Linked DNA regions of Anaerobacillus sp. CMMVII. The protein of the gene in region 2 interacts with the protein of the main gene of each other region in a pairwise test. Links are inferred from orthologs where the notes say so. Each region holds a gene or a part of one and is shown on either strand. Other genes may lie near its edges.

Evidence for each region.
Region 1: the proteins of H1D32_RS01565 (region 2) and rlmB interact in binary tests that used the Escherichia coli proteins (3 or more experiments, as listed by UniProt). The link is inferred for Anaerobacillus sp. CMMVII from one-to-one orthologs.

Annotation. Positions count from the first base shown.
Region 1 is NZ_JACEHK010000001.1:139,877-146,823, reverse strand. Bases 1,884-4,778 are described here. They hold rlmB (23S rRNA (guanosine(2251)-2'-O)-methyltransferase RlmB), read right to left. Parts: upstream 3,759-4,778; coding sequence 3,009-3,758; downstream 1,884-3,008. Other genes in these bases: cysS (cysteine--tRNA ligase), read right to left, coding at 4,190-4,778; H1D32_RS00695 (Mini-ribonuclease 3), read right to left, coding at 3,751-4,179; H1D32_RS00705 (NYN domain-containing protein), read right to left, coding at 2,495-3,007; sigH (RNA polymerase sporulation sigma factor SigH), read right to left, coding at 1,884-2,246. Also shown: rplK (50S ribosomal protein L11), read right to left, coding at 1-180; transcription termination/antitermination protein NusG, read right to left, coding at 336-869; preprotein translocase subunit SecE, read right to left, coding at 948-1,142; rpmG (50S ribosomal protein L33), read right to left, coding at 1,217-1,363; more of sigH, read right to left, coding at 1,596-1,883; more of cysS, read right to left, coding at 4,779-5,590; cysE (serine O-acetyltransferase), read right to left, coding at 5,688-6,326; gltX (glutamate--tRNA ligase), read right to left, coding at 6,678-6,947. UniProt on the Escherichia coli protein: Specifically methylates the ribose of guanosine 2251 in 23S rRNA.
Region 2 is NZ_JACEHK010000001.1:287,107-291,630, reverse strand. What follows is about bases 1,701-4,524. They hold H1D32_RS01565 (NAD(P)H-hydrate dehydratase), read right to left. Parts: upstream 3,970-4,524; coding sequence 2,431-3,969; downstream 1,701-2,430. Other genes in these bases: acpS (holo-ACP synthase), read right to left, coding at 4,155-4,514; H1D32_RS01570 (outer membrane lipoprotein-sorting protein), read right to left, coding at 1,701-2,369. Outside these bases: alr (alanine racemase), read right to left, coding at 1-1,131; more of H1D32_RS01570, read right to left, coding at 1,344-1,700. UniProt on the Escherichia coli protein: Bifunctional enzyme that catalyzes the epimerization of the S- and R-forms of NAD(P)HX and the dehydration of the S-form of NAD(P)HX at the expense of ADP, which is converted to AMP.

The DNA.
Region 1 (6,947 bases), 150 kb from region 2 along the record:
TACCGTAATTTCTACCGGAATAATTAAACCAGCTTGATCAGCAGTACGAGCGTTAAATTCTTTACAGAATCCCATAATATTAACTCCCGCTTGACCTAGTGCAGGTCCAACTGGCGGTGCTGGGTTTGCTTTACCAGCAGGAATTTGTAACTTTACCATTTTAATAACCTTTTTAGCCACGCGACACACCTCCTTAAGTCCGTGATGTGGTAACCGGATCTTATTATTTGATCCTCCCACTCGATTTACTTTCTATTCGAAAGCTATGTTCAAATTTTTGCGTTAAGAACATAAAAGATTTTATCATTTTTAATAAAGATAAGCAAGTCTTAATTTTAGATTTTTTCAACTTGAGAAAATTCTAACTCAACTGGCGTCTCTCTACCAAACATATTGACATGCACTTTTAACTTTCTTTTCTCTACTAAAATCTCTTCGATTGATCCAACAAAATTTGCAAATGGACCTTCTTTAACCTTCACTGACTCCTTCAATTCGAAGTCAATTTCCTCACGTGGCTCTTCAACACCCATTTGACGAAGAATTGCTTCAACCTCTTCTGGAAGTAGTGCTGTAGGCTTTGAACCTGCTCCAGCTGAACCAACAAAACCAGTAACTCCAGGAGTATTTCGGACAACATACCATGAATCATCAGTCATGATCATCTCAACTAATACATAACCTGGAAAAACTTTACGTGTAACAGACTTTGTTTTACCATTCTTTGTTTCTGTTTCTTCTTCAACAGGCACAAGTACACGGTAAATCTTATCAGCCATATCCATAGATTCTACACGTTTTTCTAAATTTGCTTTTACTTTATTTTCATAACCCGAGTAAGTATGAACAACATACCAATTTTTCTCCATAATGAACAGGACCTTTTCGTCCTTCCCTCCTCTATGGATCAATCCTACTTAATAAAATAAGGATAGACCTATTACCAATTATCCTAAAATAAAACGAACTAAACTTGAGATACCTAAGTCAATGATACCAAAGAAAAATGCCATAAATACAACCGTCGCAACAACTACAGCTGTATAGCGGATTAACTCCTTACGAGTAGGCCATGATACTCTCTTTAGTTCCTTTGTTACATCACGTAAAAATTGACCTGATTTCTTAACTGCTCCAGCCATTAACGCCACCTCCACCATTTAGACACAAGTTTTTATCGTATATTCATAAGCTTGTACAAAAAATTAATACGAGATTATTTTGTTTCAAGATGCTGGGTGTGCTCGTTACATACTTTACAGAACTTCTTCATTTCCACTCGTTCTGCATTTGATGCATTCTTTTCTGTCGTATAGTTTCGAGACTTGCAAGTATTGCACGCTAAAACGATTTGTTTTCGCATTACATACTCCCCCCATCTTGCAAATGATAATATTCACATATTAATCAACCATATCACAGGGTATAAACAGTGTCAATATTGTCTTATATCAGTGTATCCAATATTACCCTTTCTAAAACCAGTGTTGAGTTAAGAGTTTTGAGTTCTTTAGCTGCTCTGTGATGCTTTCTATAAATTCATAACTCTTAACTCAAACGACTAAACTAAAAAACCAGGGCCTCTGCCCTGGTTTTTATATACTAATACCCTTTAATTCAACATAGCGTTCTAGTTTGCGTTTCACTCTTTGTAGCGCATTGTCGATTGATTTAACATGCCGTTTTAAATCAACAGAAATTTCCTGATATGACCTACCGTCAAGATATAACATCAATACTTTCCGTTCAAGGTCACTTAAAATTTCTCCCATTTTTAATTCAATATCATCAAACTCCTCTTGATTAATGAGAAGCTCCTCAGGATCGGTGACACGTGTTCCGCTAATAACATCAAGAAGTGTACGATCACTTTCTTCATCGTAAATTGGTCGATCTAGTGAAACATAAGAGTTTAATGGGATATGCTTTTGCCTTGTTGCAGTTTTGATTGCTGTAATAATTTGCCTAGTAATACATAGTTCTGCAAAGGCTTTAAATGATGAAAGCTTGTCCCCTTTAAAATCTCGAATTGCCTTATAGAGGCCGATCATTCCTTCTTGCACTATATCCTCGTGGTCGGCACCAATTAAGAAATACGATCTAGCCTTAGCTCTTACAAAGTTCTTATACTTGATTATAAGATACTCCAGAGCTCCACTATCGCCTTCGCGGACGTAATCAACTAAATATTCATCTTCCATTTGTTCAAAGTCAGCATTTGTGATTTCTTTGAGGTCTATGCTCACCATAATCCCTCCGGCCTTTGATGAATTGTGAATGCTTAAAAAGGGATTCATTTACAGAAAAACGCTAAATGAATATTAAAAAAACGGGCTCCATTATCTCATATTAATCGTCGCCATAGTTTCCCTTATACTACCATCGATGAAGTTCATAACTTATTAATAGTATAAGCTAAGTGACCTTTTTAAACAGTATGAATTACCTAAATATAGAAATATTATATAGCATGTTTTCGACTAGCGTCAACCACTCACATGTCGCCTCGACGCCATTTTTCAAAAATTTCTGCCATTTCGGCAGAGATCGGGATTTTTGTTTGTTTTTCGCGTTTTTTCGACTTTTTTACTTCTTTCTTTATACCTTGTTCCACAACGCTCATTTCCGTTCTTAGTTCTCTAGCTGATTTCCTTAAAGCTCCGTAGCCAAATGTAACGGATTGTTCAACGAAATCCGATGTTGCGACGTAGACTTGAGTATCAATACGCTTGAGCTTTTTTACTAATTTTTCAATTCGTTCATCAGCTGTCTCATTTTCCCTAGTGTAGATAATTTCTAATCTAAAATTCTTATATTTCTTGCCAATGCCAGAAACCATATGAGCATCAAAAATAATGATAACCTCCATACCACTGTATGCTTGGTATTCAGCCATTTTTTCAACTAGTAGGTCTCTGGCACCTTCTAAGTCATTCTTTTTTAACAGCTTTAATTCTGGCCAATCCCCAATTATGTTATAGCCATCAACGAGAAGTATCTCTCTCATTTTACTTCGTTCCTATGGGGTTACGCTTCCTAAGAACCTCATACATCAACAGACTAGCAGCAACAGATGCATTTAACGAAGTAACCTTACCAAGCATCGGTACGCGTAGTAAAAAGTCACATTTTTCCTTGATTAAACGACTCATTCCTTTTCCTTCGCTTCCAATAACAAGTCCAATCGGTAAGTCAAAACTAGCCTGTCTAAAATCTGTATCTCCTGCGGCATCTGTACCAGCAAACCACAAACCACGCTTTTTTAAATCATCCATCGTTCTCGCTAAGTTAGTCACTCTCACAACGGGTACGTACTCAATTGCCCCTGTCGAAGCTTTTGCAACAGTGGCAGTAAGCCCCACCGCACGACGTTTGGGGATAATCACACCGTGTGCACCGGCTGCATCAGCAGTACGAAGAATAGAACCTAAATTATGTGGGTCCTCAATTTCATCCAATAACAAAAAGAAAGGTTCTTCCCCTTTTTCTTGTGCTTTTGCAAATAAATCATCGATCTCAGCATATTCATATGCTGCAACTGATGCAACAACTCCTTGGTGATTTGTTGCATCGACTAATGACTCTAGCTTCTTCTTTGGAACAAATTGAAACTGAATGCCATTTTCCTTTGCAAGATCAAGGATTTGGTTGACTTGACCTTTTTGGGTACCTTCACCAATCCAAATTTTATTAATTGTATGACCAGAACGCAATGCCTCTAAGACTGGATTTTTACCTACAATAAATTCACTACCCATTTGTTTCACTCCCTTCTTCCTTTTCAATTAGTACAAACGTTTGTTCAATAATTTCATCTAGTCTTTCGTACTTATCAAGTAAGTATAGATAACCAATTAGCGCTTCAAAAGCGGTACTCATTCGGTAGGTTTGCAAGTCAGTATTTTTGCGGACATTCCCAGGTTTGGAATTCCTACCTCTCATCGCAACAGCCATCTCTTCTTCTGTTAAAAAGCCGTTGGCCAGCAGGCAGTTCAAAACCTCTGCCTGCGCCTTGGCCGAAACATACTCTGTCGCTTTTTTATGAAGCTGATGTGGTCTCACCTTACCTGAGGCAATCAAACGATAACGAACATACGTATCCAAAATGGAATCACCCATATACGCAAGAGCTAACGCATTTATTTGCTGTAAATCTATCTTAGATTTTGTTAATTTCATCATAATACGCTTAAACCCTCTTCCAACGTACTCCTTGTGGTGTATCCTCTAATAGAATGTCCATTGCCTTCAAGTCGTCTCTAATTTTATCTGCTAACGCAAAATCTCTATTTTTTCTTGCTTGATTACGCACTTCAATTAACTTATCAATATCCTCATCTAATAACTCTTTTACAGACGTTAATACCAAACCAAGTACATCCGCCAATTCCTTAAAGACAACCAAAAAGTGTTCCAATACATCTTTTGAAGTATGAGCTTCACGTAAATAGACATTCGCTAGCTTAGCTAAATCAAACAATGTTGCGATTGCGTTTGCACTATTAAAGTCATCGTCCATAGCATCGATAAACTTCGATTTCTCAGCGTCAATTTGGCTAATCCAATCTGCTTCACCCTTACCTAAATTAGCTGTTTCCTCTAAACGGTATTCTAGATTTTGAACTGCTGTTTTCAAACGGTCTAACCCATTTTTTGCACTGTTTAGAAGTTCATCATTAAAATTGATTGGACTACGATAATGAGCCATTAACATAAAGAAACGAATAATTTCTGGGTCATATTTTTTAATGATGTCATGTACTAAAATGAAATTCCCTAAAGACTTCGACATTTTTTCATTATCAATATTAATGTACCCATTATGCAGCCAGTAGTTCGCCATCTTTTTACCTGTCATCGCTTCTGACTGAGCGATTTCATTTTCATGGTGCGGGAATGATAGGTCCTGACCACCAGCATGAATGTCAATCGTATCACCTAAATATTTCTTGACCATTGCCGAGCATTCGATGTGCCAACCCGGTCTTCCTTCGCCCCATGGACTATTCCATGAAATCTCACCTGGCTTTGCCTTTTTCCAAAGAGCAAAATCTAGTGGATCTGCCTTTTGTTGTTCTACTTCAATCCGTGCACCTGATTGGAGGTCATCAATTGATTGTTGAGAAAGCTTCCCATAGTCTTTAAATTTTCTAGTACTAAAATACACATCCCCATTTACTTCATATGCGAAACCTTTCGTAATCAGCCCTTCAACAAAATCAATGATTTCAGTCATCGTTTCTGTTACTCTTGGATGAGCATCGGCACACTTAACACCTAACGCCCCGACATCTTCAAAGTACGCATTAATAAAACGCTCTGCGATTGTTGGAACATCTTCTCCAAGCTCTTTAGCTGCTTTGATTAATTTATCATCGACATCTGTAAAATTGGATACATACTTAACATCATAACCACGAAATTCAAAGTATCTGCGAACCATATCAAAAATGATGGCAGGTCTTGCGTTCCCAATGTGGATATAGTTATAAACCGTTGGTCCACATACATACATTTTTACTTTACCTTCTTCAATAGGTTGGAAAATCTCCTTTTGCCGCGATAACGTGTTATATACTTTAATTGACATGTTTTACACTCCTTTTTTCAGTGTAGAGTGTTGAGTGTTGAGTTGTTTGTAGGCATCGCAGAGAAGCTTTCAATAACTCATAACTCATAACTCATAACTATTTTTGTTTCAACAATTCAATCTCGCTTCTAAGTCGTTTTAGTTCTTCTTCTAACTCTTTAAATTTATCTGCAACAGGGTCTGGCAAATTGATATGATCTAGGTCACGGCGTATTTTAACGCCATCTTGCATCACGACTCTACCCGGAATGCCAACTACAGTAGAGTTTGCTGGCACTTCTTTAAGCACTACAGAACCTGCCCCTATTCGTGAATTCTTTCCAATTGTCATCGACCCTAAAATTTTTGCTCCTGAAGCAATCAAGACATTATCTTCAATTGTCGGGTGACGTTTCCCCTTCTCTTTACCAGTCCCGCCTAAGGTAACTCCTTGATAAATCGTAACGTTATCTCCAATCTCGCACGTTTCCCCAATAACAACTCCTGTTCCATGGTCAATAAACAGCCTTTGACCAATGACAGCGCCTGGATGGATTTCAATTCCTGTAAAAAAGCGGGAAATCTGCGAAAGTAGCCTTGCCAGAAAGAACATTCGCTTTTTCCAAAACCAGTGGGCAATTCTATGGCCCCATATCGCATGAAGTCCTGAATAAGTAAAAATTACTTCAAGTTTGCTTCTCGCTGCCGGATCTTGCTCAAAAACAACATCAATGTCGTTTCTTAATGTTTTAAACAACCTAACTCTCTCCTTTCAGAACCTCAGTATTTTAGAAAAGCAATGTACCCTTAAAGAATCTTATAAAAAAAGCATCCCTGTGCAATTTATGCACAGAGACGCTTTTAGCGCGGTTCCACTCTGTTTGAGTAAACAAAATACTCCTCTTAACTCCGTAACGGTGAGCACCGCCTTTACTTACTAAGCTAAGAACCTAATTTTGCTTTTTAGTAAAGGACTCAGAGGGGCATTTCAAAGGTTACTTCTTAAACTGCTTTCAGCCAAGGCAGTTCTCTCTAGAAAGAAATAATTTCTTTTACTTATCCTCATCAACGTTTTATATAGAGATAATTTATTATAGCTCAAAAAAATCTATAATAAACTCTGTAATCTGTTTAGAACAATTTCTTTTCCTAATAAGCTAATCGCTTGCGGTAGATCTGGACCATGCGTTTGCCCAGTTGTAGCTACACGGATTGGCATAAATAATTGCTTACCTTTTTGTCCAGTTGCTTTTTGCGTAGCTTTCGTAGCTGCTTTAATATCATCAGCAGTAAATGAAGTTAACATTTCTAACTGAGATTTAAATTCCGCTATTACAGCAGGTACTTGCTCCTCAGCTAAAACTACTTTTGCTTCTTC
Region 2 (4,524 bases):
TTTCATGTAAACTCTCGGAACTCGATAACTAATTAAACAAGGGATTTCATAATTGATGGTTTCAAGTCGCTCAGCAACTTCATTAACAGAAATCATTTCCTTATTCTGTTTCCCGATGAGAGTCACTTTCGTCCCAACAGGCACTTTTTTATTCAATTTGATCATCAATTGATCCATACATACTCTACCCACAATTGGGCATCTTTCTCCCTCGACAAGAACAAAGCCATTTTTACCATTATGACGCAGCCATCCATCAGCATAACCAATAGGAATAGTGGCAATCCACTCGCTTCCCTTCGTCCTATATGTTGCCCCATAACTTATTCCTTCATTACTAGTTACTTCTTTTACATGAATAATTTTGCTATGCAGGGAAAACGCCTCTTGTAACGAGAAAGGAATTTCATCTTCAATCTCCTTAGATGGTGTTAAACCATACATTGAGATGCCAACTCTTGTCATCGTAAACATCTTTTCTGGAAATCTGATCGTTGCAGCACTATTTCCACAATGAATGTATGGAACGTTAAGGCCGTATGCTTTCAGCGTTTCTAACATTTCTAAAAATCGGTCATATTGCAAATAAAAATAATCTAAGTTTTTTTCATCGGATGTGGCAAAATGGGTGTAAACACCTTCTAATGTAAATTGTTTATTTTTATTAATGTAATCTATTACAGTTTTGCCTTCATTTTTCGTTCTTATTCCAATCCTGCCCATACCTGTGTCAATTTTCAAGTGAAATACACAATTCAAGTTAGGTTTGAGGTGTTTTTCTGCTTCCATTAACCATTGCTCCTGAAAAACAGTTAAAATAATGTTATTTTCAGCAGCTATATTAATATCACTCGGTCGTACCCAACCAAGTACTAAAATAGGTTCAGTTAATCCTTCTTTGCGTAATGCAATAGCTTCATCTAAAATGGCTACTCCCAAATAGGTAGCTCCAGCTTTTAACGCCGCTTTAGCCACTTGAACAGCTCCATGACCATAACCATTTGCTTTTACAGCAGCCATCACTTTTACATCGTTATCTAAATTACTCTTTATTGACTTTATGTTACTTTCGATGGCATCAAGATTAACTTCTACCCACGTATCTCGATAAAAACCGTTCAAGTTTTCCAACGTAATTTCCCCTTTAAAAGTGCAATTGCTCTAAAATGATAATCCGAAACTAGACATATATTATATATGATATTAATGAGATATAACAGATTGTCAACATTACTTTATAAATATCCTAGTAGAAATTTTTTACTTTTACTACTTTTCTTTTACCCTTCATCTAGAGAAAAGGCAGACACCTTATGATCTTGGGTCCGCCTTTTCTTCATTATTTACTTTACATGAGTTCCATAAACTGACTTTGCAATTGAGAGCATTTCTTCTTGACTTAAGTCTTTAGACGCTAAGAAGAAGTCTACACCATCATAAGACCAATTCAATGAATTAATTTGCCCCTCGCTAGACATTGCACCAATTGTAAATCCTAAATCAACAGGCTCACCATCAGTTACGTGCATCGGGATGCTCGCTTGTTGGACTCTGCTCTTTTGCTGGATTAACGTAAAATTGTTATCTCCAGTATAAGATAGGATAATACGTGTCCCCTCTTCAATACTTACTTCCTTAGAATCATTTAACATTGTTCCATCAGGTACGTACATTGGGAAAACAGGGACTAATGGTTCCTGGCTTTCTTGTGCCATAGCTGGTAAGCTTTCTAATTGTGCTCCTGTCATGTTACGGTCCATATCAAAGTCACCATCATTAAAGCCAGCATTCAGTTCAAAATTAGTGAATTCTACAGTTACTAAAATGTTTAATTCTACGTCCTTGATTTTCGCTGAAACTGGTGTTAAGTCTTTTTTGTTTAAGGTGATTTCTTGTTGCTGTAAGTTTTTATTTTGATAGTTTGTTTTCGTTTGGAAGATATAGTGGTCTTCAGTTGCCGTAAATGTTCGCTCAGGATCCATTAGAATATCGTTAGCAAGAGACTCGTATAGATAAACTTGGCTATTATTTTCTGGCCAGTCACTTTGGAAACGGAAGCTTTTGTTCAATGCTGGTGTTAGGACAAAAACACCTTCGTCATTTCTTAAGATGATTTGACTTTGGTCTTTTGTAGCATTGCTTAATGCAACTCTGTAATACGTCGGTTGCTTGTGCCAAATTTCCACTTGATATTGCTGTGGATCTTTTCCAGTTTCAAGTGTCATAACAGCTTCAGCTTTATAGCCTGTCATATTCTTAACTTTTTCACCTAGTTCTTCAATAATATCTTCTTGGGTTTTTTCACCACAAGCTGCTAGCAATCCCAGAAGTAATATACACGAGAATATAATTGAAGTGATTTTTTTCATTCATTCTCAACCCCTTTGTCTCATTTAGACGACAAAGGAGGGAATTCTATCGGAAGTTGCGCTAACTGTATTGATACTGTTCCAAAACGTGCGGCATTATCGTAACAAGATCAGAGGCAATAACACTTATTGGACTCCATCCATTTCTAGTTAAATAATCCGCTGCTTTACCATGAAGAAAGACAGCATTACTAATGGCAGATTGTACATCTCTTTGTTGCATAATTAAAGCTAACACCATTCCTGTAAGAACGTCACCTGATCCACCTTTCGCTAAAGAAGCGTTTCCAGTTGTATTAATAAATTGTTTCCCTCTAGGTGTTGTAACAATGGTATAAGGCCCTTTTAAAACGAGATAAACTCCATACTTTTCGGCAAATTGCTTTGAGAACTGAAATCGGTTTTTTTCGATTTTTTCTATAGGTTCATTCATAAGGTAAGCAAACTCCCCTACATGTGGTGTAAGAACAGTAACACCCTTACGCATTTGTAAACTAGGGAGAAAGTTTTTTAAATAATAAAGGCCATCTGCATCAATGATCAATGGTTTATTGAAACTAGTTAATAATGTATCAATAAAATCTCCTTTAGTACTTCTACCAAGCCCTGGACCTACAGCAATCGCGTCATAGCGATTGTCAAGAACCTCATTCGAAAGATTCAAAGTAGCAATTTCGCCATTTTCAGATGGACAAAGGTGAAATGTAGCTTCAATTAGCTGACTTGCAATTGCCTGATGGGCAGTTTCAGGAGTGGCTAAAGTCACTAGTCCAGCCCCTAAACGATGACAAGCTTTAGCTGTTAAAATTGGCGCTCCAGTCATAGCTTGAGAGCCAGCAATAATTAGTCCCTTTCCATGACTTCCTTTATGTGATGATGGCTTTCTTACCGGCAACGTCTGAATTATATCTTCTTCTGTCCAGATGAAACGTTCACTCGAGATTTGATCAATGGCGCGCTTAGGAATTCCTATATCGACTATCGTAAGTTCTCCAAGATACTCCCTGAAAGGAAATAGAAAACTACTAAGCTTTGGACATTGAAAGGTAATCGTATGGGTAGCCTTCACTGCCAAAATTGGTTCATCAACATTTCCATCCGCTGATAAGCCGCTAGGTATATCAACGGAAAGGATATTCCCATGACTACGGTTCACTTCTTCAATAATCTCTCTGTACGGTGACCGTAACGGTCCATTGTATCCTGTACCAAGAAGTGCATCAATGATGTGAGTGTAGCTCATAAAAATTTGCGATAGACCAGTAGCAGAGATTGTTTCAAAGCTATTAACCTGATACCCTAATTTCAAGTAAATATCCATATGGTAGCGTGCCGTGCCTTTAACCTTACTTACAGGCGGAACAAGCCAAACATCAACATGGTAGCCTTTTTCTAATAAAGATCTTGAAATAACAAAACCATCACCACCGTTATTTCCAACACCAATTAGAACAGCAATTCTAGCTTTCTTCTTATCTAATAAACTAATGATGTGATTTACAAAAGCCTGCCCGGCATTTTCCATTAGTAACTCTTCTGTTAAACCAATTTCTTCAATGGTATAGCGATCGATTTGGCGCATTTCAACACCCGTTACCACATTCAAAATAGTTCCCTCCTATCCGCACTACCACTATATGAGACTGTCCCACACAATATGCAGACTAGCATGACAAGCCGGTGAAAAAAGTTATGAGTTTTGAGTGTTGAGTGTTGAGTTGCTTATGGTTGAAGCCTCCAAGCTTCTTTTGAATTCACTCAAAAAAACTCAAAACTCCTAACTCATCACTCATAACTCTCAATGATTACATTCGCAACTGCATACTCTTTACTATGTGAAATAGAAATATGTACGGTTCCATGATTTAGTTTTGAAATCAATATCGGCTTTCCAGTTTTATCAGGAAGGACCTTTACATCCTGCCATGAAAGGCGTTTTCCAATTCCTGTTCCAATAGCTTTTGCAAAAGCCTCTTTGACTGCAAAACGGCCTGCTAAAAACTCAACTTGTCTATTTTCTGATAGACGGAAGAATATTTCTTGTTCCTCTGGTGTTAAAATTCGTTGAACAAAAGCTTGATGTCGTTTCAAAGCACCATTTATTCGCTTTAATTCAACTATATCAATTCCGGTTCCAGTGATCATAATCCTCTTT